One region of the Bacillus sp. mrc49 genome, then DNA from elsewhere that is predicted to be linked to it. Evidence: riboswitches for the same ligand, from Rfam matches in the RefSeq annotation. Region 1 holds a riboswitch; the other holds the start of a gene.
The links. Region 1 has a riboswitch for S-adenosylmethionine ahead of CVN76_RS14185 (YezD family protein). Riboswitches for the same ligand answer to the same signal wherever they lie in the genome.
Positions count from the first base shown of each region.

Region 2: it holds a riboswitch for S-adenosylmethionine, as region 1 does, so the genes downstream of both, CVN76_RS10430 (bifunctional homocysteine S-methyltransferase/methylenetetrahydrofolate reductase) here and CVN76_RS14185 (YezD family protein) in region 1, are expected to answer to the same signal.

Region 1 is NZ_PHNG01000690.1:167,117-183,243, reverse strand. It holds gene cobA (uroporphyrinogen-III C-methyltransferase) at 1-93, opposite strand, end outside; gene CVN76_RS14210 (DUF3906 family protein) at 112-327, opposite strand; gene CVN76_RS14205 (nitrite/sulfite reductase) at 347-1,972, opposite strand; gene cysC (adenylyl-sulfate kinase) at 1,989-2,588, opposite strand; gene sat (sulfate adenylyltransferase) at 2,629-3,777, opposite strand; gene CVN76_RS14190 (phosphoadenylyl-sulfate reductase) at 3,807-4,511, opposite strand; gene CVN76_RS14185 (YezD family protein) at 4,697-4,840, opposite strand; SAM riboswitch class I at 4,990-5,099, opposite strand; gene ssuE (NADPH-dependent FMN reductase) at 5,312-5,848, opposite strand; gene CVN76_RS31025 (hypothetical protein) at 5,888-6,049, opposite strand; gene pdxT (pyridoxal 5'-phosphate synthase glutaminase subunit PdxT) at 6,276-6,875, opposite strand; gene pdxS (pyridoxal 5'-phosphate synthase lyase subunit PdxS) at 6,877-7,764, opposite strand; gene pdxR (MocR-like pyridoxine biosynthesis transcription factor PdxR) at 7,896-9,293, shown strand; gene CVN76_RS14160 (D-serine ammonia-lyase) at 9,337-10,674, opposite strand; gene pabB (aminodeoxychorismate synthase component I) at 10,718-12,463, opposite strand; gene CVN76_RS14150 (LLM class flavin-dependent oxidoreductase) at 12,560-13,582, opposite strand; gene CVN76_RS14145 (LLM class flavin-dependent oxidoreductase) at 13,674-14,663, opposite strand; gene CVN76_RS14140 (AAA domain-containing protein) at 14,979-16,127, opposite strand, start outside.
Region 2 is NZ_PHNG01000673.1:29,221-45,347, forward strand. It holds gene CVN76_RS10420 (polysaccharide deacetylase family protein) at 1-139, opposite strand, end outside; gene metH (methionine synthase) at 239-3,688, opposite strand; gene CVN76_RS10430 (bifunctional homocysteine S-methyltransferase/methylenetetrahydrofolate reductase) at 3,681-5,528, opposite strand; SAM riboswitch class I at 5,632-5,730, opposite strand; gene CVN76_RS10435 (MOSC domain-containing protein) at 5,841-6,491, opposite strand; gene ku (non-homologous end joining protein Ku) at 6,895-7,734, opposite strand; gene ligD (DNA ligase D) at 7,887-9,728, shown strand; gene dapF (diaminopimelate epimerase) at 9,975-10,961, opposite strand; gene CVN76_RS10455 (NCS2 family permease) at 11,146-12,447, opposite strand; gene CVN76_RS10460 (beta-class carbonic anhydrase) at 12,602-13,177, opposite strand; gene CVN76_RS10465 (hypothetical protein) at 13,268-14,062, opposite strand; gene CVN76_RS10470 (DUF4870 domain-containing protein) at 14,246-14,566, opposite strand; gene CVN76_RS10475 (undecaprenyl-diphosphate phosphatase) at 14,777-15,556, shown strand; gene CVN76_RS10480 (GNAT family N-acetyltransferase) at 15,908-16,127, shown strand, end outside.

The DNA.
Region 1 (16,127 bases):
AATGACATCAGCTTCCTGTATGCATTTCAATCCTTTTATTGTGATTAAATCTGGATCTCCGGGACCGGCTCCTACTAGATATACTTTTCCCATTTTGCTACCTGCCTTCCCTTAGAGAATCGTTTCGAACTTCGTTAAAATGAAACCAGCTCCATTAGTTAGTTGCTTTTTTTCGTATAAGGAGATGTCTTCCACATCGGGCATTTTCAGAAAATGCTTTTCCAGCTCAACATCAACAAGCTGGAATGCTTTTTCATCCGAATCCGCGACAATGATGACGTGGGTTGGAACTTCGGCGATTGTGACTTCAAAACGGTATAGATTCATAGATTGCTTACATCTCCCATTAAACGGCCACTTCTGCCAATATATCGTCAAGCTTGATTTGCAGCTCCGCTTTTCCTACCCTTTCCACAAAATCAAGGAAGGTTTCGGCTGGAAGCTTGGTTTGTTTGAAAAACAGGATGAGTTCTTTCAGCACATGGTAGAGTTGTTCAGCTTCCACTTTCCCTTTAAGCTTTTCATTGAATTTCCCGCCTTCTTGCAAGGTACCGCCTACGTATATTTCGAATGCTTCGACCATTTTTTTATCCTGGTTTTTCATTTTTATGCCTTGAAGGCCTATTTCAGCAATCGCCCGTTGGCCACAGTTATTCGGACAGCCTACCATATGCATCCTAACCGGTACATCAAGTTCCATTTCCCTATCCAGTCTTTCAGAAATGCTTCTCATCCTGTTTTTGGTTTCCACGAGAGCAAGGTTGCAATATTCAATGCCTGTACAAGAAACCGAATAGCCTATGAAATTTTTAGGTTGATACGGAAACCTTTCAAAGATGGATTCCCGTTTCAATTCCTCAAGTTTTTCCTCAGGGACATTGGGAATGATTAGATTCTGGGAATTACAGTAACGGATTTCACCATTCCCATAGTTTTTTGCCAGTTCGGCAAACTCGATCACTTCCGCTGGAGTTAGGCGACCAACCGGTATATTAACACCCACATAATGGAGTCCTTTTTGTTTTTGTTGATGGATCCCATAGAAGTACCCTGCATTCCAGCCCTTCACTGCACTTTCACCTTTTTTGGGAAGCGGTCCCGTGTATTCCAGCAATTTTTCGAGAAATTGCTCTGGACCCCAATCCGCAACGAGGAATTTCAAGCGTGAGCGATGACGCTTCTCACGGTAGCCAAAGTCACGAAATATCGTCGTGATTGCCGCTGCTACTTCAACGGTTCTTTCAGGTAAAATAAATAAATCAAGCTCCTCAGCCAGCATCGGGACGGAGGATAATCCTCCGCCTACCTTAACATGAAAACCAACTTCGGTTTTCCCCTCCATTTCCTTGGTTGCAGGATTGAAAGATAGGCAGTTAATTTCAGCATTCGAGGCATTGTGAATATTCGCACTAATTGACATTTTATATTTCCTTGGAAGATTCGAATAATCTTCATTCAACCGGAAATATTCAAAAACATCATAAAGGACATCACGTGTATCAAATAGTTCATCATGGTCGATTCCTGCCAATGCATTCCCGATGATATTTCGGGTAATATCACCACAAGCACCGGCCGTAGTCATTCCAACGCGCTCTAAACGGTTCAAGATATCCGGTACTTGCTCTATCGTCAACCAATGAAATTGGATGGCTTGACGAGTGGTGATATCATACACACCGCGGCCGTAATCTTCAGCAATGCTCGCTAATGCAATTTGTTGATCATATGTGACGATTCCTCCTGGAATAACGACACGCATCATCCAGTAGCCTGCTTCCTTGGGACGTTGCAGGTAAAGGCCGGCCCATTTGAACATATCCCATTCCTCTTTAGGAATCGATTCAAAACCATTTGCGGCATAGTGGGCAATATCTTCAAAGATCTTCAATCCGTCTTTTTCCAATTTCCTGATTTCCGTTTTATTTTTAGCGATCAAAGGATTATCCGACCAAAATTTCTCGTACACCATTCGTTTTCCTCCTTGATTAAATCGCTCTCTTTGCTGTCAAAAAGCTGATTACTTGTTCAACGCACTCTTCCACACTGTACTGGTTGGATTCCAAAATGATTTCCGGCTGTACCGGCTCCTCGTATGGGGAGTCAATTCCGGTAAAGTCTTTGATGATTCCCTTACGCGCCTTGTCGTAAAGTCCTTTCGGATCACGCACTTCGCATTCTTCGATGGGACACTTTATGTATACTTCAATAAACTCCCCTTCTTCGAGTAAATCCCGGACTATCTGCCGGTCCGCCCGAAAAGGTGATATGAAGGCGGTCAATACGAACTGACCGCTATCCACAAAAAGCTTGGAAACTTCGCCGATCCTCCTGATATTCTCCGTCCGATCCTCTTCGGAGAACCCTAAATCTTTATTTAACCCATGACGGATATTATCGCCATCCAACACATAACTTCGAATATTCCGGTTATAAAGCTCCTTGGCGACTGCGTTTGCAATCGTTGATTTCCCTGATCCCGAAAGCCCCGTGAACCATAAGACTGTGCTTTCATGCCCGTTCTGCTTCCGGCGCAAATCCTTGGTCAGTGATGATTCATGCCATGTTACATTTGTGTTTTTATTCATCGTGCTCCCCCTCTTACTTCATTTCCTTCAAATTCGCTACTTAGTTATAAACTTCATTCTTCTTTAGACCTTCGATCAACACCTCAATGACTTCCTTACGGCTAAAGGTGGCCGGAGGAATTTCACCGTTACGCAGCATCTCCCTTACCTTCGTTCCGGAAAGGATCACATGGTCTTCCTTGCCATGCGGGCAAGTTTTTGCTGATGCCATATTGCCGCAGGCTTTGCAATAAAAACTATGTTCAAAGAATAACAGGGTGATGCCTAGCTCATCCGCATTAAAATTACCGAAGATTTTTTGCGCATCATATGTGCCATAATAATCGCCAACCCCCGCATGATCACGCCCGACAATAAAGTGAGTGCAACCATAGTTTTTACGGACCATCGCATGGAAAATGGCTTCCCTTGGCCCTGCATACCGCATTGCAGCAGGGAAAACGGCAAGCGAGACTCGATCCTCAGGATAATACTTTTCAAGCAGCACCTTATAGCTTTCCATCCTCACATCTGCTGGAATGTCATCGGATTTGGTTGCCCCTACAAGCGGATTCAGGAATAAACCATCAACGATTTCCAGAGCTGTCTTTTGGATGTATTCATGTGCACGATGTACAGGGTTCCTTGTCTGGAATCCGACAACCGTTTTCCAGCCCTTCGCTGCAAAATCTGCCCTTGTCTCGACAGGGTCCAAATAATGGGCATGGAATTGGGTACGCTCGATTCTTTTGACCAATTTTATTTCTCCGCCGGCATATACGTTTCCGCGGTCATATAAATTTTTCACACCTGGATGCTGCTCGTCATCCGTTTGATAGACCAATGTTGCTTCCAATTTTTTATCCGGAGTGAAAATATCGGAAACGGTAAGGACTCCATATGTTTCCCCCTCATGAGTCAGCTTGACTTCCTCGCCGATAGTAAGGGTCTTTGCAGCCGCTTCAGTTAAGGGCAGTGTAATCGGTATGCTCCAAACGTGGCCGCTGCTTAGCCTCATCGTCTTGACAACAGCATCATAATCACTTTCCGAAAAGAATCCTTTTATCGGGCTGTATGCACCCGTACCGATCAACTCAAGATCGCTTAATGCGATGGCATCAATTTCGATTGAGTTTGTTATTTTACTAATATCATATGTTGGTTCCCAAAGATCAATTAATGTTCCTCCGTGAGGCAGACTGATTGTCATGCTAATTTCCCCCTATGGTTTCTATTTATTTAGGATAAATGCAAGCCGCATTCCGTTTTTTGAGCGCCTTGCCAGCGGCCTGAACGTAAATCATCCGCATTTATGGCCGGTGATGTGCATGTTTTGCATCCGATACTCGGATACCCGTTATCATGCAGGATATTATACGGCAGTCCATTTTTGTGTGCGTACCGCCAAACGTCCTTCCATGTCCAATGAATCAGTGGACATATTTTTATCGACTGAAACTTATTATCCTTGTTGATATACTCGGTCATAGCCCTTGTTTCGGATTGCTCGCGCCGCAGACCGGACAGCCAAGCCGTTGCCGTTGAAAGCACATCGGTAAGCGGAGTGATTTTACGGATATGGCAACACTTGTTAGAGTCGTTAAGCCATAGTTCATCTCCATATTCCGCAGCTTGTTCCTCAAGCGTCAAAGCAGGTTTCTTCATCTCGATCAAAAGATTCGGATATCTTTTTTTCACTTGATCGATCAATTGGTACGTTTCTTCAAAATGGACATCTGTATCGAGGAAAACGATTTTGGCCGAAGGATTGACCTTTGCCAGTAAATCTGTAAGCACAATGCCTTCTATCCCAAAGCTGCAAGCATAAATGAGCTTATTCCCGTATTCCTCATTAGCCCATTGCAGTACTTCTAAAGCCCCTTTAGTCTCACTACCTTCAGAAAAGACCGGTAAAAAATCGGGATTGAAATTTTCATAATTAATTAATGCAGCCAACTTTATAGCCCCCTCTAAAAACTTTCTTGCGAATCATTGGCCAAAGTAACAGGCAATCGGAGCCCACGGTAATTTGTTAAAGTTTAAGTGATTCAAGGAAAAAGAGACGAATCTAACCAATACTCTCTTTATATCAGTTAAACACGCCTCTAGTTTTTCTAGTCAGCAGCTGCTTATTTAATTCTCAGCTTTTCATTTCTTTCCATTTGAATGATTTTACCATCTTGGACAACAAGTGTGATGGATCCGTATTTCATTGAATGGAGCATTTCTTGGAGCCGTTCAAATATTTCCTCAAGCTGATTCTCTTTATCCAAAATAGTTCCCCCTTAAGAAAATCGACGAATTGTTATTTTCTTAAATTTATATAATTCCACACAACCTTACATTGTTATGGTTTATTATAATTTTTTTGAAAAAATAAAAATCTTTCCATAATGGAAAGATTTCAAGGTAAATAATCGTTACCTTATCTTCCAAAATGGTAAACCATTTTGTTGGATGTAGCACCTTGCATATATCATGCAGGTTGCTGGACTTCAAAGGGCCAATTCCCTCCGTCGCTCTGGATAAGTTTTATTATTTTAAATATTAACATATATTCAATCCATGTCAATGGAGTTTTCTTATAAAACAACTTGGATTAATTAAATGGTTGAATTGTCATTATTATACACACTACTCTCTTGTTATATTTATGTTCATGAATATGAAAATGGACCCATTTTCATAAACAGATGATTTTTGCTATCCACGATTAAAAATCAATTCGCAAAAACGGAAACAAATCAATCATTTCTTAATTGAATCGCTTCTACAAATTCTTGAACCTGGCCCTGAACGCGATCAACCAAGTTCAAATCTTGAATCGGGCTTTCTGGAGCCGTTTTGTCTATTTCCTTATCGACGAAATAAATGCCCTGCAATGGCTCGCCTTTCAAAATGGAAATTAACGGCTTAAGTGCGTAATCTATTGCCAATAGATGCCTGTGACTTCCGCCAATCATGATCGGAAGCACTGGCTTTCCCTTAAATGCGTTTTCCGGCAACAAATCAATCAGTGCCTTCAATACCCCTGTGTAGGAGGCCTTATAAACAGGTGATCCAATGATGATCCCCCTAGCTTTTGAAATGTTTTCCGCAAGCCTTGAGATGTCCTCACTATTATATTTGCCTTGGAATAAATCATCTGCTGAAAAATCGGTAATTGAATAATACGCTGTGGCATAACCTTCCTTCTCAACTAATGACTTTATATGTTTCAGTGAAATGTCCGTTCTGGATGGAATCGCAGGACTACCTGATAATATGACAATTTCGCTCATGTACATTTCCTCCTATTATATGATTTAAAATCAGCAGCATTACCCATCATGGTTTTTTCTGCTCGCAGTTTTATCGTAATAGTCTGAAAATTGGAAGTCAAATCCTAACCCTTGGCTAATTGTCGTTCTTTCCATCTTTCTATCAAAACCGGTCTGCAGCTTCTTCACGGTCCCCACACCCAAAGTATATCCAGCTATCAATTAAAGGACTCCCGCTTAACAACGTTCGTCCAAGTGAGCAACAAGGATGACGAGGGCAGCAAGTGCCTGAAGTGATCATCGAAAGACCAACGACAATCCACCAAAATAGGGGGAAGAGTCATGCAATGATATTTATTACCGCTGCGTTTTTTCATAGTCATAAAAAAACTGTAAACAAACTCTCTATGAAAATGAGTTTGTCTACAGTCTGAGCTCCCCTTGCTTTTTAGCAGGTTTTCAGTTCCGCTTCCTTCAAGGATTCTTCTACCATATTAATGAAAATTTGCATATAACGATCATCACCCGTTAATTCGGGATGAAAAGCACTGACAAGGACCTGTTCCTGTCTTGCTGCCACCACTTTTTGATCATATTCAGCCAAAATCTCCACATCTGCCCCAACTCCATCAGCATATGGCGCACGGATGAAAACGGCTTTGAATGGTTCTTCCATTCCATTGATTGCTAGGTCCGCCTCGAAACTATCACGTTGACGTCCAAACCCGTTTCTCTTCACGGAAATGTCCATCAATTCAAGATAAGGCTTTTCATCACCAGACAACCTATTGGCTGCCAAAACCATTCCCGCACAAGTGCCGAAGATTGGTTTCTTTTGTTCAAAGAAAGTTTTGATTGGTTCCAGAAAGCCATAGCGATCCATAAGCTTCCTCATCGTCGTGCTTTCCCCGCCAGGTATGATCAAGCCATCGATTTGGTTTAACTGTGACGGTTTTTTGACGATTATTGCTTGCACACCGGCTGAATCGATTTGGTTCAAGTGTTCTTCAACTGCTCCCTGTAATCCTAAAACCCCGATCGTTATCATCTTACCAACCACGTTCCTGCATACGTTCTGCTGGAGCCAGTTTAGAAATGTCGATTCCTTTCATTGCACTGCCTAACTCTTTTGATAAGCGGCCTATTAATTCGTAATCAGTGAAATATGTAGTAGCTTGAACGATTGCCGATGCGAATTTTTCAGGAGTCTCTGATTTGAAAATGCCGGAACCTACGAATACGCCATCTGCTCCTAATTCCATCATCAATGCAGCATCTGCTGGTGTGGCGATTCCCCCGGCTGCAAAGTTAACTACAGGCAATTTACCTGTCCGTTTGATTTCTCTTAAAATTTCAAACGGGGCACCTATATTTTTTGCTTCCGTCATTAATTCATCGTCACTCATGATGCTCACCTTACGGATTTGGGACTGGACCTTTCTCATATGGCGCACGGCTTCCACGATATTGCCAGTACCTGGCTCTCCTTTTGTACGAAGCATCGATGCTCCTTCGCCGATCCGACGGGCAGCTTCGCCTAAATCACGGCAGCCACAAACGAAAGGTACTGTGAAGTCACTTTTTAAAATGTGGTATTCTTCATCAGCAGGAGTAAGCACTTCACTTTCATCGATATAATCCACTCCCATGGATTCCAAGACTCTTGATTCGACAATATGACCAATCCTAGCCTTGGCCATGACCGGGATGGAAACGGCATTCATTACTTCCTCGACAATTCTTGGATCCGCCATTCTTGCAACTCCACCTGCTGCCCGAATATCGGAAGGTACGCGTTCCAATGCCATAACGGCCACGGCACCTGATGCTTCAGCGATTTTTGCTTGTTCCGCGTTGATGACGTCCATAATTACGCCACCCTTTTGCATTTGTGCCATTCCTCTTTTAACTGTTTCAGTTCCTAATAATTTTTCCATTTTGATTCCTCCTAATATTTGCATTTTTTAGATTTGTTATTTAGTATAAAAAATAGTTGACCGCATTGAAAGTGTCAGTTTTAAATATTTTAATGGGTTCAGCGATTTCAAATATATAAGGCGGGATCAAAATGAACATGCTAACGTGTGATTTAAATCGATTTAGTGACGTACCATTGTATGAACAATTATATTCACATATTAAAAAAGAAATAATCGAAGGCCGGCTTCCTTTTGGTACAAAATTGCCTTCCAAGCGGAAATTAGCAGAATTTCTCCAGATTAGTCAAAATACCGTGGAGACTGCTTATGAGCAGCTGACTGCTGAGGGATACGTTGAAGTCATCCCGAGAAAGGGATACTATATTCAAACATTCGAGGATTTAGAGTATACCCAGACTAAGCATGTTGCGCTGGAACCATTTACAGTCAAAGAAGGGGAAGTGCAGTATCATTTTCACCCAAGTCAAATTGATACGGAAAACTTTCCTTTTGAGAAATGGCGCAAATTCATGAAAAATAAAATAGATGTGTCACGCCAAGAGCTTTTGCTACTGGGCGATCCTCAAGGGGAATATGAATTACGTTGTGAAATAGCTCATTATTTGTATCATGCCCGAGGAGTTCAATGTGTTCCTGAACAAATCATCATCGGTGCCGGCATGGAAATTTTATTGCAGCAGCTCGTCCTGCTTTTCGCCAAAAATACCATTTACGGTGTGGAAGATCCAGGTTATCACTTAATCCATCGCATTTTACGCAGCTATCCAAATGAGGTGCATCCCTTAGAGATTGATGAAGAAGGGGTAAAGGTCAACCCGATTGAGGATTCCAGCATCGATGTTGTGTATGTCACCCCTTCGCATCACTTTCCCTATGGGACGATCCTTTCCGTCAACAGACGTACTCGTTTATTAAATTGGGCGCAAGGAGGAGAAGACCGCTATATTATCGAGGATGATTATGATAGTGAGTTTCGTTATAGTGGTAAAACGATTCCTTCTTTACAAAGTATGGATGCAGGCGAAAAAGTGATTTACTTGGGCTCTTTTTCAAAATCATTGATGCCCTCCATCCGGATCAGTTATATGGTTCTGCCAACTCCATTGCTAAAAAAGCACCAGCAGGAATTATCCTTTTACCATTCAACCGTTTCAAGAATTGACCAGCATGTGCTGACACAGTTCATGAAGGAGGGGGATTTCGAAAAGCATTTAAACAGGATGAGGAAAGTGTACCGCCGCAAGCTGGATAAAGTGATTGAATTGCTTAAACCACATAAACACCTATCCATCACTGGTGAACGCTCAGGACTGCATATCGTGCTACTCGTGAAAAACGGCATGGACGAACAAACACTCATTCAGAAGGCAGCTGAAAAGCAAATTAAAATTTATGGACTTTCCGCCTATTCGATAGAAAAGAAGGATGAACACCATACCCCGACAATCATATTGGGCTTTGCAGGCATCCCTGAAGCTGAATTGGAAAAGTCGATTCACCTTCTATTGAAATCCTGGGATTTATAATTAACAAAAGAAAAGAAGTTCACATCGTGAACTTCTTTTTCGCTTAACTTTTAGCTAAATATTGTTCCATCATGTCTTTTGGCACCATGCTTCCGCCAGTCGCCCAGATGATATGTGTTGCTTTGTTCATTTTCTCCAAAAGTTTGTGATTTTCTAGATATTCCCGGCCTGTTTGATGCGACAGGAGGTGTATCGGTCCATAGGCCCCTGCAAGTGCGGATGGTTCCAAATAATGCCCTTCGGTCTCAGCCATCATTCGCAGTAACTCAAATAATCGCTGATCCTCTATGGTATAACTGCCGCTTAGGATGGAAGTCATCAACCTGGAAACTAAACCAGATGGCCTTCCGACTGCGAGTCCGTCCGCTTCCGTTTTATTATCGATTCCAAATTCCTGTACCGATACCTTGTCATGAAGCCCTGTCATCAATCCCAGTGTCATGCATGGCGAATGTGTCGGCTCTGCAAAAAAACAATGGACATGCTCACCAAAAGCAAGTTTCAGCCCATATGTGATTCCTCCTGGACCGCCACCGACTCCGCATGGCAGGTATACAAACAAGGGGTGGTCTGCATCAACAAGGATGGAGCGATCCTCCAATTGGTTTTTCAGGCGCCCTGCAGCCGTGGCGTAACCGAGAAACAAGTCGATCGAATCTTCATCATCAATAAAATGGCAATGGGGATCAAGTGAGGCTTCCAGCCTTCCTTCTTCAACAGCCTTACTATAGTCATCATCGTATTCCTTTACAATGACACCAAGACTTGTTAATTTATCCTTTTTCCACTGCTTCGCATCTCCTGACATATGTACGGTTACCCGAAAGCCCAGCTTGGCGCTAATGATGCCTATGCTCATGCCTAAATTCCCAGTAGAACCGACTGCAATCGAGTAATTTGAAAATAACTCCTTGTATGCTTCGCTTGCAAGGATTCCATAATCGTCCGTTTGCTTTAACCCGCCATGCTTCATGGCAATCTCCTCAGCACGCTTCAAAACTTCATAGATGCCTCCACGCGCCTTGATAGATCCGGATATCGGCAAATGACTATCGCATTTAAGCAAAATCTTCCCTGGAATTACAACCTTATAGGACTTTTCCATGTTTTCTTGCATGGACGGAACCTCGACTAGTGGCGATTCTATTATCCCATGCATCGGCCCTGTTTCAGGAAATGCCTCGACAATATAATCAGCGAACCTCTCCAATCTGTCTTCTGCCGATTTAACCTGGTCGGCCAGGACGATCGTATCATCCAATTCAGTCCCGTAATCCGGATTCAACCAGAACACCTCATCCATATTTACCAATTTGTTTAGTAATCGATGCTTTTCCTGCCACTCCAAAATCGATAAACCTGCGATTGTTTTCTTCTCCAAAGCAGTCCCTCCCAGTATAATTCTGCTGCACATCCATTTCTTTTCAAAAGGTTAAGTGGACTTTTACCATCCCTCTCACGCTATTCGTAAACCATATTTCTTCAGCCAAGGTCAGATCATCCTTTGAAATCTGCCTTTCCTTGATTACGTTTCCCTTGATTAAATCCTGACGAAACGTACCTGCAAGGAGCCCAGCTTCGATTGGAGGGGTAAAGAGGTCACCCTCCATCTTCACCACTACGTTTCCGTTCGTGAATTCCGTAATGAAGCCTTCTTCATTCCATAGCAGGACATCAAAGAAGTCAGGGTGATTAACTTGAAATTTTTCATATACTCCCCGATTGGTCGTTTTATGGAAAAGAAATGGATTTCCGCTTGATATCGGGCTTTCCGCCAAGATGACTTTTATGGGGATATTTTCATCAAAAGGCTTGATTGCTTGACCGGAAACTTCAAGAATCCCTTTTTCATCAAGGAGGATTCTTACTTTTTGCACTCCGCCCATATTCGACCTGGCATGCTTGTCGAGCTCATTCCTTAGCTTCCATTCGGGAAACGGAAAGCCAAAATAAACCGCAGACCGTTTCATCCGCTCGATATGCTCTTCCAACAGATGGTACCCGGCATCATCGAGCTTCATCGATTCCAATAGCTTATAGGCGGGCCGTTCCACCGATAATAATTTAGCCTTTAAAAAAGCTTCGTCATATTCTTCGGTTAATTCGGAATCCCAAGTGATTCCCCCACCCACTCCATATTCGGCTTGATTTGTGTCCACGTCAATGACGACCGTTCGGATCGGCACATTGAATACGGCTTCTGAATCAGGTGTGATGTACCCAATCGCGCCACAATATACCCCGCGCGGTGAGTTCTCGATTTCGGAGATGATTTCCATCGTCTTGATTTTAGGTGCCCCTGTTATGGATCCGCATGGAAAGAGCGCCTTGAATATATCTATGATGGTGGTGCCTGGTTTCGTATTGGCAGTGATGGTGGAGGTCATCTGCCAAACCGTTGGATATTTTTCAATTTCCTTAAGCTGTGGGACCTTTACGCTTCCTTGCTCCGCAATCATTCCAAGATCATTCCTGAGCAGGTCAACAATCATATAGTTCTCTGCTTGATTCTTTCCTGAAGCTGCTAACCAGGCGGCGTTGTCCTGATCCATTTTCAGTGTCATCCCCCGCTTTACCGTCCCTTTCATTGGACGGGTAACGAGTTGTCCATCCTGCCATCGAAAAAATAACTCTGGGGAGGCAGATAGGATCCGATGCGTGCCTACGTTCAAATATGCACTATAATTCGACTGTTGTGCTCTCTTTAAGCGATCGAAGAAAGCGAGGTCGTCGCCTTCGAACAGGGATTGTAGACGCATTGTATAATTCACCTGATACGTATTGCCCCGTTCAATTTCGGATTTTATCTTCTCAAAGCCGGCATGATAGGAATGGGCATCCGTTTCTGATTTCCAATCAGCCAACTGGAAAGCTCCGGAAGATATTTCCGGTAATCCCCCCGGTTTCTCAAAAATCCCGAACCAAAGCAGCGGCATGGTGCCGCCATCTTTTACTTGTAAGGAGCTTTCGAAAGCTGGCGCTGCTTCATAGGAAACATATCCTGCTGCATAATGACCCTGCTCGACCGCTTCCTGGACTTTTTGAAATTGAGGAAGGACCTCCTCGATGGTATGGGCGATATAGACTTTTAGCGGATTCGTAAAAGATAACGGCCTGCTGTCTCCTTGTTTATCGGTAAAATGAAATATAAGGGATAAGTCGCGGTTCATTCTTCTCTCCTGCCTTATGTTTATGGGTTCACTCGTTATGTACTTGCTAAAAAAGCTTGCAGAAAGATAATCTGCAAGCTCATTACACAATCGCACTTATTTCATTCCAGTAACTTCTGCAATGATTTCATAGGAACGAAGACGTGCAGCCTGATCATAAATGGCGGAGTTAATGATCATTTCATCCGCCTGTGTTTCATCTAAAAAGTTTTGCAACTGTTCTTTCACTTCTTCCGGATTCCCTATGATGGAGGCATTTAGCTGTTTCATGACAATTGCTTTTTCATATTCAGTCCACTTGCCTTCCATCGTATCAACTGGAGGAGCCAGTTGTCCAGGAGTATTCCGGATCAAATTCAAAAACTGCTGTTGATAAGACGTAGCGATCCTTTTTGCTTCCTCCGTGGTATCAGCGGCAAACACATTGATCCCTACCATCACATATGGCTTTTCGAGAACATCCGATGGTTGAAAATTATTGCGGTAACGGGCCAAAGCCGGTTGAGTATTTTCTGGGGAAAAATGGCTTGCAAAGGAAAATGGCAGCCCCAACTGTGCGGATAAAGCTGCACTGAAACCACTTGAACCAAGCAGCCAAATCGGAATGTCCTGTCCTTCACCAGGAATGGCCCGAACTCGATTATGTTTCGAATCGGCATCTAAATAGCTGCGGAGTTGTGCCAATTGTTCAGGAAAATCCTGCCCATTATTTCGTTCCGCTCCCCGTAAGGCCATCGCAGTGAATTGATCGCTTCCCGGAGCTCGTCCCAACCCTAAATCTATCCTGCCGGGGTACATTGCTTCCAATGTACCGAATTGTTCCGCGATAACGAGTGGGGCATGATTCGGCAGCATGATTCCGCCGGAACCGACCCGGATCCTTTCTGTTTTTCCGGCAACATGGCCGATAAGGACGGATGTTGCCGAGCTTGCGATACCAGGCATGCTATGGTGTTCGGCAACCCAGAAACGGTTGTAATTCCATTGCTCAACATGCTTAGCCAATTCGACTGTATTTTTAAATGCTCCGGAAACTGTACCACCTTCAACTATCGAAGCTAGGTCCAGAACGGAATAAGAAATGTCGCTAAGTTTTTTTGCATGACGATCAGCATTCATATCCTCAACTTCTTTCTATCAATTATGATTAATTGGACGCAAAGTCATCATATAGAAAATGCAGAAAAAATGCACACAAAATGCTCGGAGTTCAACCATCCAGAAGCTCCCTGGCAATCAAGCGGTACGAATTCAGCTTGTCCTCCAACTTGTGGGTAATGGTCATGAGCATGATTTCATCTGCTTGATATTTTTCCAGAATTTCCAGGAGACGCTGCTTCACTTGTGAAGGTGTGCCAAAGATCATTTTTTTATGCTTCATCTCCAACGATCCATTTTCTTTTTCGTATTTTCTTACGTCTTCCATACTCGGAACCTTTATCTTTTCACCAAGACCCATTTGAATTTGCCATAGCGTGTTGCTAAGAGCGATTTCCTTTGCATACTCCTCGGTTTCTGCACAAATGGCAGCAACCGTAACGATCGTTTTTGGTTCTTTGAGTTCCCCTTTAATACGGAACCGTTCCCGGTATTGACGAAAGCTCTCCATTCCATCATTTTCACTCATGAATTCACCAAATGCGTATCCAGTACCGTTCTCCGCAGCAAGTATTGCGCTTTTTCCGCTTGTTCCCAATATCCATGGTTCCGGTTGACTACATGGAACCGGAGCAGCCGAAACTTTTGAAAAAAGATGATCCTCGGGAAAATCTCCTCTAATGAAATTTAACAATTCCCTTACTGATTCCGGCATTTTGTAGACATTCTGAAGAAAATCATCATTTAGTGCCATCGTTGCCTCCGCTGATGCACCAGGAGCACGGCCTATGCCTAAATCAATCCTCCCTGGAAAAAGGACGGCTAGCATATTGTAGGTTTCCGCTACCCGGTACGGCTTATAATGTGGAAGAAGCAATGCTCCCGATCCGATTCGGATTTCCTTGGTTTGAGCGCCAATGTAGCTTATCAGGACCTCCGGAACAGAGCAGGCCAGACCAGGCAGGTCATGATGTTCAGTAAACCAAATGCGATGATAACCAAGCCTGTCTGCTTCTTGTGCAAGTAGCAGTGAAGCCTGTAAAGCTTCTTGAGCGTTCTGACCGGATGCAATCGGTGATTGATCTAAAATGCTCAGTTTCATTTTTCTCCCTCACTTCTTGACTTTCTTCTATACATGGTAAGACAAAACTAGTCGGAAGTCGCCTAAAAAGCTTGCTTCATTATTTTAGTTTGCAGCCCTTAACCAAAAATATTTAGGAGCTTAAAGAAAAACTTTGGATTTATGGTTCACTATATATTCTGCCGAGGTTTTTGTTTGAATACTTACTTCAAGCAGTTCCATTTATCAGTTATTCTGGCGAGGTTATTTATGGAAGATGCATGAAAAAAGGGGTCGGAAATGAAAATTACCGAACCCCTTTTGCTACAAAGCCCCCCCGAATGTGGTGGCATATCTTTATTCACTTTTTTTAAATTGGAATAGCAATTCTTCAGCCATCATTTCTGATTCCAAACGAGCAGAAACAAATGGCGGCTGAATCCGATTATTGGACTCTACAGGAACCCCAAGCCAGACAACTCGTTTATCGAGGATAAAGAAAGCAAAGGAAACGGGCAGACAAATGAAATGATCTGAAACGATATCAGCATTCCTTTTGGCTGATATGATCGTCAATTTTACTTCAGGACTTCTTTTCATCAAAAGCTGTTGCCATTCCGAAGGCAATCTAGTCAAATCCGGTATAGCCAAGATCACCTCTCGTTTGGCCGTTTGAATATCGTCCAGAAAACTCCCCAATTTCCGAGCGTGCATCCATTGTAATTTTGGGTGCTGATGAGTAATCCATGTTCCAATTTCTTTCTTTGTTATTAACTGATCATTTTGGATTTGATGGTCGACAAGCTGACGAAGTGTTTTGCTGCGATAAACATGCTTGTTGATGAATGACGTATCACATACATGGACGAACTTCCCTTTCGTCCTTGTTATCGCAACGTTAATGAGTCTTTCACTTTCTCTGCCCGTCAGCAACATCCCAGCCCGGTTTTGCGGATAACTGTCAACTGTATCAAAAATCATCATATCACGCTCACTGCCCTGGAACCGATGTACAGTTGCAGCGATGATATCTGCCGTCTGCCTCTCTTCCGCATACAAATCATCCAATAATTTACCCATCAAATCTGCTTGGGCGCGATATGGCGCAACATATCCGATGGACCTTGCCCCGCCGACATAAGCTTCATGAATCAGTTGAAACGATAAAAGCAATTGCCAAAGATTCATCCTGGAGTGGGAAGTACGTTCGCTCATGCAGTATTCCCCTGACAGGCTAGTATCGACAAGGGCTGAGGCTTTATTGGCGAACGGTTCTGCCAGCATGATGCTATTTCTGCTGGTCGCAACGCTCTCATGATCTCCGACGAAGTCGTTATAGACGACCCGATTCGTGAATGCCGAAATGTCCGGATGCATCCTCCGCTGCTCTTTCAATAAGAACAAATGAGGGTGTAGTTCTCCATCCTCCACTGATTGGGCGACACCCGAACGATGAAAGATATCTTCCTTCAGCCAAAGCTTTACTAGTGAATCACGTGCTGAAGC
Region 2 (16,127 bases), on a different contig from region 1:
TCTGGTTTTGTTTACTTTTAACGAGCGGGCTCATCTCTTCCGGGACATATGCATGGACATGCGCCCCTGAACCAGGCAAAAGCATACATATAATAAAAAAACATACCACCGAAACAAAAAAACCAAGCAGATTCTTCATCGTTCCCTCCCCTTCCTCTTGACCCTTAAGGTGTACTAACGGAGGGGTTTCATGCGCAATAAGGCAGCGGAAAAAAATACCGCTGCCTTATCCATGCATTTAACGATCGACATTGAAGTATCGTGCTTCCGGATGAGCGAAAACGATCGCAGAAACGGAAGCCTCAGGCTCCATCATGCATCCATCGGTCAATTCAACACCAATGTCCCTTGGCTGCAGGAGGCGGAAAAGCTTCTCCTGGTCTTCGAGATTGGGGCAAGCGGGATAACCGAATGAAAATCTTTGTCCCGTATACTTGGCTGCAAACCGCTCTTTCATGGACATATCAATTGGATCGCTGATCCCCAAATCATCTCGCATCAATTGGTGTATCCTTTCGGCAAAACCCTCGGCCGTTTCGAGTGCAAGTGATTGCAGGGCATGATTTTTCAGGAAGTCACCTTCAAGCTTTAGTTTTTCTGCCCATTTCCTGATTCCTTTACCTGCTGTAACGAGGAAAAAGCCAACAAAATCCATTTCCCCCGATGAGACGGGCTTGGCGAAATCCGCTAAACAAAGATGAGGATTCGTGTCCTGACGCGGGAAATCGAACGTTTCCAATACCTCCATATGATTATCGGGATTATATATCAAGAGCCTGTCCCCATCACTTTGGGCAGGGAAAAAATGATATATGGCATTCAACCCATAATCCGGTTCCGATTTTAGAAATTCAATCAATTCATCGACGAGGTCATTCAGCTGCACGGCTTTTTCATTCCCTTGCTTAAGCAGATCAGCTACCTTACCCTTTAATCCCAAGTGATGTCCAATCAGCATTTGCCGATTAATGTAAGGCTGGATGACATCCAATGGGTAGTTTTTCAGAACATGACGCTTCGTATCACGAGGCTTTTGAACAGGAACGTTGCTTAAAGGGGCAGCTGTCGATTGCCTCCGCTCCGGCCTTTCCAGCGTGGCAGCAATGGCGGCATTTGCTTTCGATTTTTCTCGTTTCTCGACAAGTTCCTCCAAATACACCACTTTTTTGTTCGTATCATGCAAAATATTCGTTACCGCCAACCCATCCATCGCATCCTTGGAATATAGCACAGGACCGCCATACTCCGGTGATATTTTAAAATCGGTGAATTTACGGGACAAGGCAGCCCCTCCAACCAAGATTGGGGTATCTATGCCCGCTTGCCTCAAATCCTGGGCCGTCAAGACCATTTGCTGTGCCGATTTCACTAGTAAGCCTGATAGTCCAATGATCGTTGGTTCATGTTTTCGGACCTCTTCAATGATTTGCTGAGGCGCAACCTTAATACCAAGATCAATGACCTCATACCCATTATTCGAGAGAATGATATCCACTAGGTTTTTGCCGATGTCATGCACATCCCCCTTGACAGTCGCTAAAAGGATCTTCCCTTTCTTCGCGCTATCTTCGGAATTCTCCATCAGCGGCTCAAGATGAGACACTGCCGCCTTCATCACCTCTGCACTTTGAAGCACTTCCGCGACAATAAGCTGATTGTCATTGAATAATCTCCCCACTTCACTCATTCCTGCCATCAATGGCCCATTGATGATTTCCAGTGGAGCATCGCCGCGCTCAATGGCCTTATTCAAGTCTTCAATTAAGCCTTCCTTCGTCCCTTCGATAATATTGTTCCCTAACCGCTCGTTCAATGGCAGGACTACACCATCATCCTTCTTCTCCGCTTTTTTGCCACGGTAAAATTCAGTAAAGGTGGCCAAGGTTTCACTGGATGTCTCGAAAAGGAGGGCTTCAGCCAATTTCACTTCATCATCAGGTATCAGGGCGAAGCGTTCAAGCTTTTCCGTATTCACGATAGCGTAATCGAGGCCCGCTTTCGTACAATGGTAAAGGAAAACGGCATTCAGGATTTCCCTGCCCCGTGCTGGCAATCCGAACGAAACATTCGAGATGCCGAGTATCGTCAAGCATTCCGGGAACTTATCTTTGATTGCCTTGATTCCTTTCACCGTTTCCAAGGCAGATCCGATATATTGCTCATCTCCGGTACCGACAGGAAATACAAGCGGGTCAAAAATGATATCACTTTTGTTTAGTCCATATTTATTGACAAGCAAGTCGACAGAACGGGTGGCCACCTCGATTTTCCGTTCAGCATCGACGGCCATCCCCGTTTCGTCGATGGTTCCGACCACGACCGCGGCACCATATTGATGGATAAATGGTACGATTTTTTCAAAACGTTCTTCACCATCTTCAAGGTTTATGGAATTGATGATCGATTTTCCTTGTGAATGTTTTAATGCTTGCTCAAGGACGGCTTCATCCGTCGTATCGATGACCAAGGGCACCTTCACCTTTTTGACGACCTCTTCCACGAACTCCTTCATATCGCCGAGCTCATCGCCATCCGGGTCTGCAAGACAAATATCAATGACATGTGCACCTTTTTTCACCTGGGCACGTGCTATTTCGGCTGCTGGCTCGTAATGTTTCCCACGGATCAGCTCCTTGAATTTTCTTGATCCGATTACATTCGTTCTCTCTCCTACGAATAAAGGACGCATTGACTCATCGTAAATGAGCGGCTCTATGCCTGATACGGCGTGGCCATGAGCAGATTCAGCCTTTACGCGGGGCTGCAGGCCAGAGAGCGCCTTGGAAAGCTCCCTAATGTGCTCAGGTGTCGTACCGCAGCACCCTCCGATGATATTGACCCAGCCTTTTTCGGCAAATTGCTTCATTTTCTCCGCAAGGGAAACCGGTGACTCATGATAATGTCCCTCCTCATCCGGAAGCCCGGCATTCGGGTAACAGCTGATTGCACTATTTGAAATCTCTGCAAGCGTCCGGATATGATCGATCATGAACTCCGGTCCTGTCGCACAATTCAAGCCGACAGCAATAGGTTTCATATGTTCGACCGATAAATAGAAAGCTTCTATCGACTGGCCGGCAAGTGTGGTGCCCATCGGTTCGATCGTACCGGATATCATCACCGGGACTTCTTTTCCGATTTTGGCGAAGGCGGCTTTTATTCCGGAAAAGGCAGCCTTGACATTAAGCATGTCCTGACATGTTTCCACCAATAAAAGGTCGACACCGCCGTCCAAGAGGCCGAGTGCCTGCTCTTCATAAGAGTCGGTTAAAACATCGAAAGTCGTCCCCCCTGTAACCGATAGTGTTTTTGTCGTGGGCCCCATTGAGCCTGCTACATATCTTGGCCAGCTATCCTTTGAATACTTTTCACAAGCCTTGACGGCAAGCTCTGCGGAAATTTTATTAAGTTTGTATGCAATCGTGCTTATTTGATATTCATCAAGTACGATGCTTGTCGCACCAAAAGTATTTGTCTCGATGATATCTGCACCTGCTGCCAAATAAGTTTCATGGATGGATTGGATCAGTTCCGGCTGGGTCAGCGATAAATATTCATTGCATCCCTCGAACTGCTCGCCTCCGAAATCCGCTGCCGTCAAATTCTCTGCCTGAAGCATGGTTCCCATCGCTCCATCAAGCAGGAGAATTTTGGAATCCAACTGTTCTTGTATCGCTTTTTTATTCATGCACTGCCACCTCTGATGTTTGTTTACTATCGGCTTTCCTTATATATTTCGTAAGTTCGGCTGTCATTTCATAACGAAGGAATGGGGTGATTAAATAGATTCCCTTGAATTTATCCCTTGCTGCATCCACTAGCTCCCTTGCAATGCTAACGCCTTCTATCCTCGCCTTTACAGGGTCATTCCCGGCTAATGCCATCGCTCTCCTGACATTGTCAGGCAATTTGATGCCTGGGATTTCGTTGTGGATGAACTCCGCATTCCGCGTGCTTGTCAAGGGCATGATACCGATGAAAATCGGCGTTTCCAAATGTTTGGTCGCTTCATGAACTTCTTCCATCTGTTGGATTGAATAAATGGGCTGTGTCAAAAAGGAATGAGCACCACAGGCAATTTTCTTTTCCATACGCTGCACCGCTTTATCCAAGTACTTCACATTGGGATTAAATGCGGCGGCAATTTTGAAATTTGCCCGTTGGCCCAAGCTTTGACCCGAATAGGAAAGGCCGTCATTAAATTGTTTGACCATGCTTATCAAGTCAAAGGAGGATAAATCATAAACCGAAGTGGCCCCAGGGAAGTCCCCGATTTTGGATGGATCGCCGGTAATGATCAATATCTCATTCAAGCCTACCGTCTGCAGGCCCATTAAATGGGATTGCAGGCCAATTAAATTACGGTCACGACATGTTATATGTACCATTGGTTTCACATTCAATTGGTCTTTCAGTAAATTTGCCAACGCTTCATTCGATATCCTCGGGGAAGCAAGTGAATTATCCGCTAATGTAATCGAGTCGACCCCTGCAGTTTTCAAAGCCTTCGCCCCGGCCATGAAAGTTTCTATTCCCAGCTTCTTCGGTGGATCGAGTTCAACAAGAATCGTCCTTTCTGTTTTGGCCTTTTCATATAGAGGAAGTTCTCCTGCTCTATCACTGATCTCCATTATTTCTATTTCACGGGGTTTCGTTAATTTTTCTTTCACGGGAACCAGGCTTCCCACTGCATTCTTCACAGCTTGAATATGCAGAGGAGTCGTACCGCAGCATCCGCCTATGATCGTGGCACCCTGCTTACGTAGGTCCAGGGCACTCGAACCGAAATATTCAGGCACTGCCTTATAGACGAGCCTGCCATCCACATAATCCGGGAGGCTGGCATTTGGATAGATGGCAATCGAAGCATGCTTTGGCAGGCTCACTTCTTCCAAGGCACGAATCATATGGTGAGGCCCAAGTCGGCAATTCACACCGACGACATCGGCTCCCAATTGCTCGAGTTTTTGAAAGGCTTCATTCAAATGGATCCCATTTTGGAGATTGCCCAATTCATGCATTGAAACATTTGCGATGATTGGCAGTTCCGTTTCTTTTTTTACGATTTCCAGCACGGTTTCCAGTTCTTCGAGGTCATAAAAGGTTTCCAGGAGAATCCCATCCGGGCTTTCCATCAGCAGGCTGTAAAGTTGTTCACGAAAGCCTCGCTTTATTTCCTCCATGCTTAAATCCGATTTTCTTATACTCCGCTGGGCCCCGATCGTACCGAAGACATAGGCCTTGCCTTGTGCCGCTTTTTTGGCGAGGATGACTCCCTGACGATTGATCTTGCTTACCTCATCTTCTAGTCCATGTCGCTTCAACTTATTGAAGTTGGCACCATACGTGTTCGATTGTAGGATGTCGGCACCTGCCTCCAAATAGGCACGATGGATCGATTCTATTTGACCGGGATTGGTACAGTTTAATTCCTCATAACATTGATCGATGCCATAGGAGTATAATAAAGTCCCCATCGCCCCTTCTCCAACCAGCATTCTTTCTTTCAACTCTTTACGAAAATTCATTATTACACCCTCTCTCAAAAACAATTCTGTTTTTGTCATATTCTAAGCGTATGAGAGAAAAGAAAAAAAACCTTCTCAAAGAAGAAGGTTTCTTGGAACATTCTCCTCATCTATCAAGCTCCGCTTGCTGGATTTAGCACCTTTGCCTAAGCTGGTTGCTGAGGTTTCGTCGGGCCAGTCCCTCCACCTCTCTCGATAAGATCGATATATAATTTTCATAAAATTTTAAAATTTATTTATATTTAATTTACCTTAATAATCTGTTAATTTCAATACCTTACCGCGCATTTTTTCATTTTCCCTACAATTCATTCAGTCCTGCACAGCCTGAATGCGCTTTACGGCCCTTTGTTTCCAGTCGTCCGCGAGTGAATCCACAGCAAGTAAAGCACTCGCTCCTTCCTCCCCGTCCCGTCCATGAAGGATCACCTCAGTGGCGAATTGAACCGTGATTTTTTCCTGCTGGCGTTCGAGTAACAAAATTTCATCTTGTTTCTTTATGGTCCCCTCTTTGATCACTCTTGCAAAATAACCAGTGAAACCCGTTTTCATAACTATTTTCAAAAGCCCGGCCTCACGGTTAAAATGGGAAATGGTCGAACAGGGGATCCTTCCCTGGTTAATTTGGACGATCGCATCGCCTATTTGATAAATATCACCAATATAGATAGCATCCTCTGTCATCCCTGCAACGGTTACATTTTCACCAAACGCGGGAATATCAAGCTTTTTATTGAACTTCTCATTCCATAATGCGTAGTGTTCATAGGGATAAAAACATACGACTCGATCAGGTCCTCCATGAAACTTTTCATTGCCTACCCCATCACCGATTAGGCCAGATTTCGTTACAGTCACGGTATCCACTGCTTGTTTATTCATGGCAGAAAAAATGTTGACATTCGCAAATGTTTCTTGTTTTGGCTTACTGACTTGAAGTGAAACTATTTTTTTGTTTTCCATTCTTCGTCTCCCTATCCTCATTTAGTTATATACCATCCTTATATGAATAAATTATACTAAAAATCCATTTGATTCTATAGCCAAATAGGAGAATATACCAAATGCAAAAACCGAAAACGGGTCCCCATGCTTTCAATTGGTTGAAATATCTTGGAATTCCAGAAAAAATCATCAGTAAGTTACCGTAATATTGTTGCTATTTCAGAATTAAATATGATAGAATATGAACACAATATATAGTCGAAAACTACAACAGTTCGCCTATATGTTGATTTCACGATTGAATTCCTCATTGTCGCTCTTAAGGGAGCGATTTTTTTTTGCCCTGCATCGATCTCCACTTAAACGAAACCCCAAATAGAAAGCCAAGCGACGCATTCCTACTCCGCTTGGCTTTTTTGTATTATGCTTGTTTCTTTTTTTTCGTTGCCGCCTTCTTACGGGTGGTTCTTTTCTCCGGTTCTTCATGCTTCGTCCGGTCAATGGAAGCTTGCAACGCCTCCATTAAATCGGTTACATTGTTTGCTGCCGGTTCCGTCGTTTTGGCGGCAATCGCCTTCTGTCCCGTTTTCTTTGATTCAATCAGTTCGAGTAAAGCGGTGCGATAATCATCCGTGTATTTGGTTGGTTCGAAAGTCGACGTTAATTGATCGATTAAAAGCACGGCCGTATCAATTTCTTTTTTTACGATCGCATCATTTGCAGGGATGTTCGGAACATCGGCTGCGGAGCGGACTTCATCCGGATAATGAATCGTCTCCATCACAAGTGTATTATCAACGACCCTAATGACTGCCATTTGCTCTTTTGAGCGAATGATGATTTTGGCGATCCCCACCTTATTGGATTCCTTAAGTGCCTGTCTTAGAAGGGAATAAGCCTTAATCCCCCCATCATTCGGGGACATATAATAACTGCGATTAAAATAGATCGGATCTATTTCCTCTATTTTCACGAAATCCACGATTTCCACTGCTTTTTCTTCATTCTGTTTTTTTAGCTGTTCCAGTTCATTGTCCTCCAAAACGACAAACTTTCCTTTTGTATATTCAAAAGCGCGGACAATATCGTCTTTACCCACTTCTTTCTGGCAGACCGGACACACTTTTTCATATTTGATTGGTGAATGACATTCCTTGTGCAGCGTCCGTAAAGATATATCCTTATCTTCCGTAGCCGCATGAAGTTTAATCGGAATGTTCACCAAACCGAATGATATGCTCCCCTTCCACATTGTATGCATATGGGTCACCTCATAACTTATTTTTAATTTTGAGAACACAGTTATTATTCCCCTTTGTAAAAAAAAAATCGAAAAAAAATTTGCCAACTCTAACTCGTTGTTTTTTTGGCAAAATAATGTTAATCATTTATTTGCGGAAGGTGTTTTTCAAAATGAAACCGATGCTGCCAACTTATTACCCGGAAGCGCCCGTCTCTAACGATTGGCGTTATGAAGTCAAATATGACGGCTTTAGGGCCATCTTAACGATTGACTCCGATACGATAAGCATCAAGAGTCGAAACGAGAAGGAATTATCCACGTTATTCCCGGAAATCGTTACATTCATAAAAGAAATGGAACTTGAAGCGTATCTACCGTTGCAGTTGGATGGAGAATTGGTCTGGCTGACGAATCAAGCAAAAGCAGACTTTTTTCAAATCCAATGGCGTGGCCGCCTGCGTAACCCATTATTGATTTCTGAACATGCTCATTTTTCCCCATGCCGTTATATAGCGTTCGATCTGCTGCGCATAAAGGGCAAGGACATCAGAAATCAATCCATGGAAGACCGCAGGGAATGGATAGAGAAGATGGGAAAAGAACTCGGCCTCCCTAGTCCTCCTGACCCAGCCGATAAAGCTTTAGTACAAATAATTGAGAGCTTCGATTCTTTGAATGTCGCGATGAATGAAGTAATCCTTTTGGATGGCGAGGGAGTGGTTGCAAAGGAAATACGGGGAACCTGGCAAGAAGGAAAGCGAACCACCGCCTGGATTAAAGTAAAAAATTGGAAGGCTATCTCCTGTTTCATCACGGCATTGCATAAAGAAAATGGATACGTTTCCCTCGGGGTATTCAAGGATGGAAAAGTAATGAAAATCGGCAGCGTCAAAAATGGTCTGAGTGCCCAAAATAAAGGGATCCTGCATGATTTAATCAAGCGAAATGCCTCTGGAGAGGACGCCCAATTTTTTTATATCCAACCTTCGATTTGCATCGAAGTGCAATGCTTACATGTTTATGAAGAAAATGAATTGCGCGAGCCCCAATTTTCCCAATGGCTTCTGCACTTGGATCCAAAAGAATGCACATGGGAGAAATTCGTAATAAGCCAGTATACCTTTCCAGAAACCGTTCAAATAACCTCCCGTGATAAGCCATTATGGACAACGGCTGGCAAAGACGTGATTAAAGTGGAATACCTCCAATACTTGCGTGAAGTTTCCGCTTTCTTCCTACCTTTCTTAAAGGAAAAACTATTGACTACGATCAGGTATCCTCATGGCACGCTCGATCAAGAGAGATTTTTCCAGAAAAACAAGCCTGACTATGCGCCGGGCTTCATAAAAACGTACAAGGACGAAGATATTGAATATATGCTATGCAACGATGTTGAAACGCTACTTTGGTTTGGTAACCAACTGGCTTTGGAATTCCATGCCCCGTTTCAAAAAGCGGGGAAAACAAAACCTGATGAAATCGTCCTGGACTTGGATCCTCCTTCGATCGAATATTTTTCACTAGCAATAAAGGCTGCACAAGAAATAAAAAAGGTGATGGACTCATTAAGAATGGAAGCTTTTGTTAAAACGTCCGGCAACAAAGGGCTTCAGGTACACATCCCGCTGCCCGAAGACCAATTCACTTATCAAGAGACACGCATATTCACCGATTTTCTCGGCCATTACCTTACAAGTTCCCACCCCAATGATTTTACGATGGAAAGATTGAAAGTGAACCGGCATAATCGACTTTACTTGGACTTTATCCAGCATAGTGAAGGAAAAACCATCATAGTGCCATATTCGCCACGAGGGAATGATTTCGCAGGCGTAGCTACACCTTTGTTTTGGGAAGAAGTGGACGAAGACCTCCAGCTAAAAAACTTTACCATCCTAACCGTCCCGCCCCGTATCAAAAGGGACGGCTGTGCTTTCAGGGAATATCGCCATGTCGATAATGGCACTGCCTTCCAGGATGTATTGGCCTTTCTCAAGCAAAAGAAAGACTAGCTTCGGCGCATATTAGTGTAAAAATGGGGCGTTTACCCGTAAGTTTACCGCGTTCGCTCTTCATTTGCGGATGTTTTCTCATGATTGGGAACGGTTTCTTACGAATTTGGGTGCTTTACTCGCCAATTTGGGCATTATTGGAGCGTCAATGATTGGTCAGCCACTTGAAAGAAATACTCGCTCAAGATCGTGAGTTTCAAAAATAAAGGATGCGGAATCAATTGATTCGCATCCTTTGTGTCTTTTCTATAATGCAGTTTGCAAGTAGGTTTGAACTTCATCTTGCAGTTTGGCATATAGGCTTGCTTCTTCTTCGAATTCGTCTTTTTCGAGTATTTCAAATTGTTCGGGATGATTTTTGTCTATTTCAAGCGATACTTTGAATTCATAGGTTGCGTTCCCGATTAGGTCGATTGAATAGGTTTGATTTTCTGTATCATAGTGTACGACGCATTTAACTTTTCCGCCGTTATTGTATACGGAAATTTCGCGCTCCAATTCATTCAATCCAGCAAAGCAGGTTACTAAGCTAGAAGCTGACATCGCCGTTCCACAAGCATTGGTGAAGCCCACTCCACGTTCAAAGGTCCTTACGTAAATGCTGCCTGGTTCGAGTTCTTTGACAAAACTGACATTGACGCCATCAGGGAAAAGCTCATTCGGTTGATTGACCTTGACGGAAAGGTCCTCTTGCAGGTCGCTTTGTAAAATGGCCTTATCCACTAGGGTAATCAAATGCGGATTGGGAACCGCCAATGCCGAAAACAAAAGGGAAGAATGAAGCTCTGGCAATGGTTCGTTTTGCAGCGTTTCTTTTTCAATGATGAGCGGCAAATCCTTAACATTGAAACTGACGGGGGAAATTTCAACCTTGAATGTTGGAATCCCCTGATAAATATCATTCGTTTTTTCAACGAGTAAATTTGCTTTCATCGTTTCGACGATCATTTTGTCGAGTCCTAACACATCATTTGCATATCTTGCCACACAGCGAAGTCCATTACCGCACATTGATGCTTCCGATCCATCGGCATTAAAGACACGCATCCGGCAATCAGCCTGTTCACTTTTCATCACAAACAAAATACCGTCTGCTCCAAGTCTCCCCCTATTGCAAAGGGCCTTCGCTAAGTTTTCTCTTTCTTGTTCAGTAAACGTCAAGTTCGTGGTCAATTCATCAATGATTAAGAAATCATTTCCTGAGCCATGGCTTTTTAGCCCTTCAATAATCATCCTGTCACTTCCTTTAATATGCATGTCATTATCATTTTTAAAATATTCTATATCATAACATTTTCACAATAGATGTGTCATCGCGAAAAGTAAAAAAATCATCCGATCCCTCAATATTATGTACTATGCAAGGAAGAGCGGCCGACAGGAGAAATCCTCCTTTCCAACCGCTCTTCCAAAAGTATTAACCGATCAAACCGATGATGAAATAGACGATAAACATGGCCGCACTCACATACATCGGGGCAGAAACTTCTCTCGCCTTTCCGGTTACAAGCTTCAAGAATGGATAGAGAATGAAACCGAATGCCATTCCATCAGCAATACTGTACGTGAATGGAATGATCGTAATGATCATGATTGCAGGTACACTCTCGGTAAGATCGCTGAAATCCAATCTTTTAATGTTCCCTAGCATCAAAATGCCAATGATGATCAAGATCGGCGCAATGGCACTATCCGGGATCACTTTTATCACTGGGATAAATAGCAATGAAAGGATGAAAAGCAAGCCTGTTACAACCGAGGTCAATCCGGTCCTGCCTCCAGAAGCTATTCCAGCTGCCGTTTCAACTGTCGCAACCGTAGGACTCGAACCGAAAATACCTGATAACAGAACGGAAACACTTGTCGCCTTAAGCGACTCTTTATAAGCATCCTGGCGGTTGATACTGTCTACATGTCCGTGTACGAGACCGATATTTTCAAAGACAAGAACCATCGTCATCGCAAAGACACTTATCCAAAACTCAATCCGGTCCGCTTGCATGAACGATAATGAAAAGAAAAGATCGCTATATGAAGCTGTATCCATACCCGAAAATTGGATATCCGATAGTTGAATCGTTCCGCACAAATAGGCAATAAGACTGCCTGCCAGGATAGTGATCATGAAATTTCCAGGCACATTCTTGATGAAAAGCGTAATCGCCAGTAAAAAGGTCAGCACCGTCGCACATACTGCTGGGTTGCTTAAATCTCCCAGTGCGATGATGGAGGTTGAACCTTCCGTTATGATCCCGCCCTTTTCAAGTCCGATCAGCATCAAGAATAAGCCGAGGCCAACTGTGATGGCGTCTTTCAGCGAACTAGGTATGGCATCGCTGATTAATCTGGAGTATTTAGTAAAAGCAATGATCACGAAAATGACTCCAGAGATAAATACAGCACCAAGCGCTGATTGCCAGGATAATCCCATTCCCTGTACCATCGTATAAGCGAATAGTGCATTCACGCCCATTCCAGGAACGAGGAGGATCGGGACATTCGCCCAAATCCCTATCATGATGCAGCTTACGGCGGACAATAGGATGGTGGCAATGACCGCGCCATTAATCGGTATGCCCGCTTCCGATAAAATTAGGGAATTCACGATGAGGATATATACGATCGTGAAATAGCCGACAAGTCCGGCCAGGATTTCTCGCTTTCCATTCGTTCCATGGTTGGAAAAATGAAAAAGGGCTTCCAAGTTAAATTTCTTCATGTTGTATCCTTATTAAATTGTCCCTCGCCCACCCGTTTGTTTAAGTGACAAACTACACTTGGCGATTTTATCAAAATTACGGAAAAAAATAAATAGAATTGTTAAAAATAAAGAAAACTGCCGAAAATAAATCCGGCAGTTTCAAAACCCTACATTACTTTTCTTCTACAGCAGCATACCCATCGACTACCACTTCCAGCTTCCCAGTGTCAGGGGAAATGATGAGTCCGTGTACAGGTATGTTTTTAGGGATCAAAGGATGGCTTTTTATGATTTCCACGCTGTTTTTACAGCTTTCATAAACATCATCAAATCCGCGAAGCCAGGTGCGGATATCGATTCCAGCCGCTCCCAGTGTATCGATGGTGTTTTTCGGAATATCACGTGCGACCATCTTTTCGACGACAGAATCCGCGTCGACGGAAGCCATCCCACAATCATGGTGAGGTATGACCAATACTTCATCCGCCTTTAGCTCATAAATGGCAACCAGGATACTCCGCATCACACTTCCAAACGGATGGGAGACGATTGCCCCGGCAGTCTTCAATATTTTCACATCGCCATTTTTGACATTCATCGATTTTGGCAGTAGCTCCACGAGCCTTGTATCCATACAGCTTATGATGACCATTCGTTTTTCAGGGAACTTATCAGTTTTATACTTAACATATTCCCCTTTTTCTACAAATTGTTCATTGTAATCCAGAATCTCATTAAGTAAACTCATATTTACCACCCTTTTTATGTAATTATGCAAAAGTATTTCCCTTTTATTATAGCAAATATTTAATAGATTTACTAAAGGGTATGGTCGTAGTCAATTTGAACGATGATTTAAGGCGGCGGCACAAAACCCGAAGATGATTAATCTGGGTATTTTTTCCACATGAGATGAAAAGGTCAGGATAGGCGTATTTGTCTTAAATCGCCTTCCCCACTCAACAGGCATCCATCCTTCTTGGTAGGTCACGATTTTTTTCCCAGCTATCGTTGCAATCTCAAATGAATTTAAACTTCCCGGCGTGTCAACGGGCATCCATTCCGTCCCATCCTCCTTGTAGATCATTCCCTCGATTTTCATAAAGGTCCTTTTTTCTTGATAGGAACCAATGAGGCTCCCTTCTTCATCCATGATCGCCATTTCATTGAATAGCCCCCTCCCAATATGATACTCGGCAAGTACATGACCCTCAGGATTGACTAGATCATACCGTTTGGCCAAGAGCATCGACAAGAAATTAGGTACCATCCACATGAACCACTTCATATTCCTATCCCGGATCTCGCCCATCAGGTTACCATCAGGCGCAAATAGAAGCAAACGCAATGTCGGTGCCGGCAAGAATGTCAGCAAAATATGTTCGGCATCCAATAAGCCGTGCTTCGTGCCATATAGATCACGAGGCAATTCCTTGATTCGACTTTCATATATTCGATGGACGATATATAGGGCAATACTTATTAAAATGAACGGAGCCGTAATCAAGATAATAGGGCCAGGGATCAAACCGACAACATGGCCAATGAAAAAGATAACGGCCAACCCAAGAGATATCGAGGAAGCATAAAAATTGGAATGGCTCATCTTTTGATAATATTCGCGTATATTCATATACTATTCAGCTTCACACTCCTCACTAAGAAAGTTTCTCCGCCTAACTAGCATTCCAAGGCGCCAGCCAACCAATCCCCTTCGTTCATTTAATTCGCTTTCAGATGATCGATTCCCTTTTTTAATCTGCCTATTCCAGGCGCAAGAAGGATTCCGTTATGAACGGAATCCTTCTATCTCTTACTATAGTATCCTAAAAATCAGCGGGAACCGGTAATCCGTTCCTTCATAAGCCCTAATGGCAGCAATGATCGTGAATATGATTAACGCGATGCCGATAACCGGCAATAGCAAGAATCCAACCAAGACTATCGTCAGTATCCCTGCAACGATCGAATAAATGGTGTAGGAAATGAAAAAATTCAAATATTCCCTTCCATGATAATCCACAAACGGTGATGAGTCCTTCTTCAGTAACCAAATCACTAAAGGACCGATAAATGCTGTGAAAAAGCTGATCACATATATAAGGGCAGCAAACACTCTTTCATCTTTAGTAGGCATAGTGTCTTCTCCTCCTCTCTTATAAGAATAATTACGAATCAAATGAGGATTGGTTTCATTTTCTTTTCATTTTATTCGAAGAAAAGTAAAGGAGAGAACCTTTTTTGCTAAATCCTCAACGACAAAATATGCGGACATGTTCAACCAGCTGGTGCATAAAGATAAAATAATGGAATTTCCGATATTTTCAGGAATGGAGTGATGAATTTGCTGAACGAATTCCAGGCCTTCATCCTTGGGGTCATTCAAGGCCTGACGGAGTTTTTACCTATATCGAGCACCGGACATTTATATTTGGGGAGGCATTTATTCCATCTTGATGAAGCAGGCATTTTTCTCGATACCATGCTTCATATCGGAACGTTGCTGGCATTATTGGTGGTTTATAAGAATGACATCCTCTCCATTTTGAAAAATCCTTTTTCCAGACTGACCTTGGTCCTCATTGCCGGGACAATCCCTGCAGTGATTGCCGGCCTTTTACTCAGCGATTGGTTTGATGGCCTTTCGAAAACAGGTGTGACCATCGGCTGGGAATTTTTAGCAACTGGATTGATTTTATGGGTAGCGGACGGAATCAGAAAGGGCGGAAAATCACTCAATGAAATTTCCGTCAAAGATGCTTTGATCATCGGAACCTTCCAGGCTGCTGCGATCATGCCTGCACTTTCGCGTTCAGGCCTTACGATAGCTGCTGGGCTTTTTTGCAAGTTGGATAGGGCCACTGCCGCCTATTTTTCCTTTTTGCTTTCGATTCCAGCCATTACTGGCGGCATTGTATTTCAGATGAAGCCAATTTTCACAGGGGAGGTTGAGCGGCTTCCCCTTACTGCCCTTTTTGTCGGGACCCTTGCAGCAGCTATCTTTGGGTATATCGCAGTGGTATGGATGATCGACTTCCTAAAGAAACGGTCGCTTAAAATATTCTCCATTTACGTATGGGCGCTTGGAGCCATCATTTTATGCATGCAGTACACAGGAAAGTTTTAAGGATTGTATCATTTCCTCCTTGAAAAACAGGCGAAAAGCCGCATTTTCAAGGGAGAAATGCAGGCGTTTGCCCGCTATTTATACACGTCGAAAAAAAGTTGGAATTTGACGAAAAAAAAAGGCAAAAAACCTATTCCCAAACCGATTTTTTTTTAGTATTATACCTTCGTAAGCTTCTTTAGATTTATATAATTTCTGACAATAAAAATAGGGAAGGCAAATGGTGCGCCACCGGTTTCCGGTTCTAGTGGGTTCGATTCCCACCCCGAAATTTTTTGATGAACGACTTAAAAAATTTCGAGGGTGGGCAGCGACTACGCATAAAAACTGCCCTCAAACGGAGGGACGGAAATGTTAAAAAAGAGAGATTTCTCAGATTGTTTTTCTCTTTATGAACAAATGACGCATCCAGATGTCTTCCCTTTCGTGCGCCATAAAGTAGATTCATATGAAGAATATGTATTCATTACTAAGCAAACGATCGAGGCAGAAGAAGCTGGGGAACTGATTTCACGAACGATCCTGGACGAATGGGAAAATCCGATCGGTTGCATTTCTTTATACGACATTG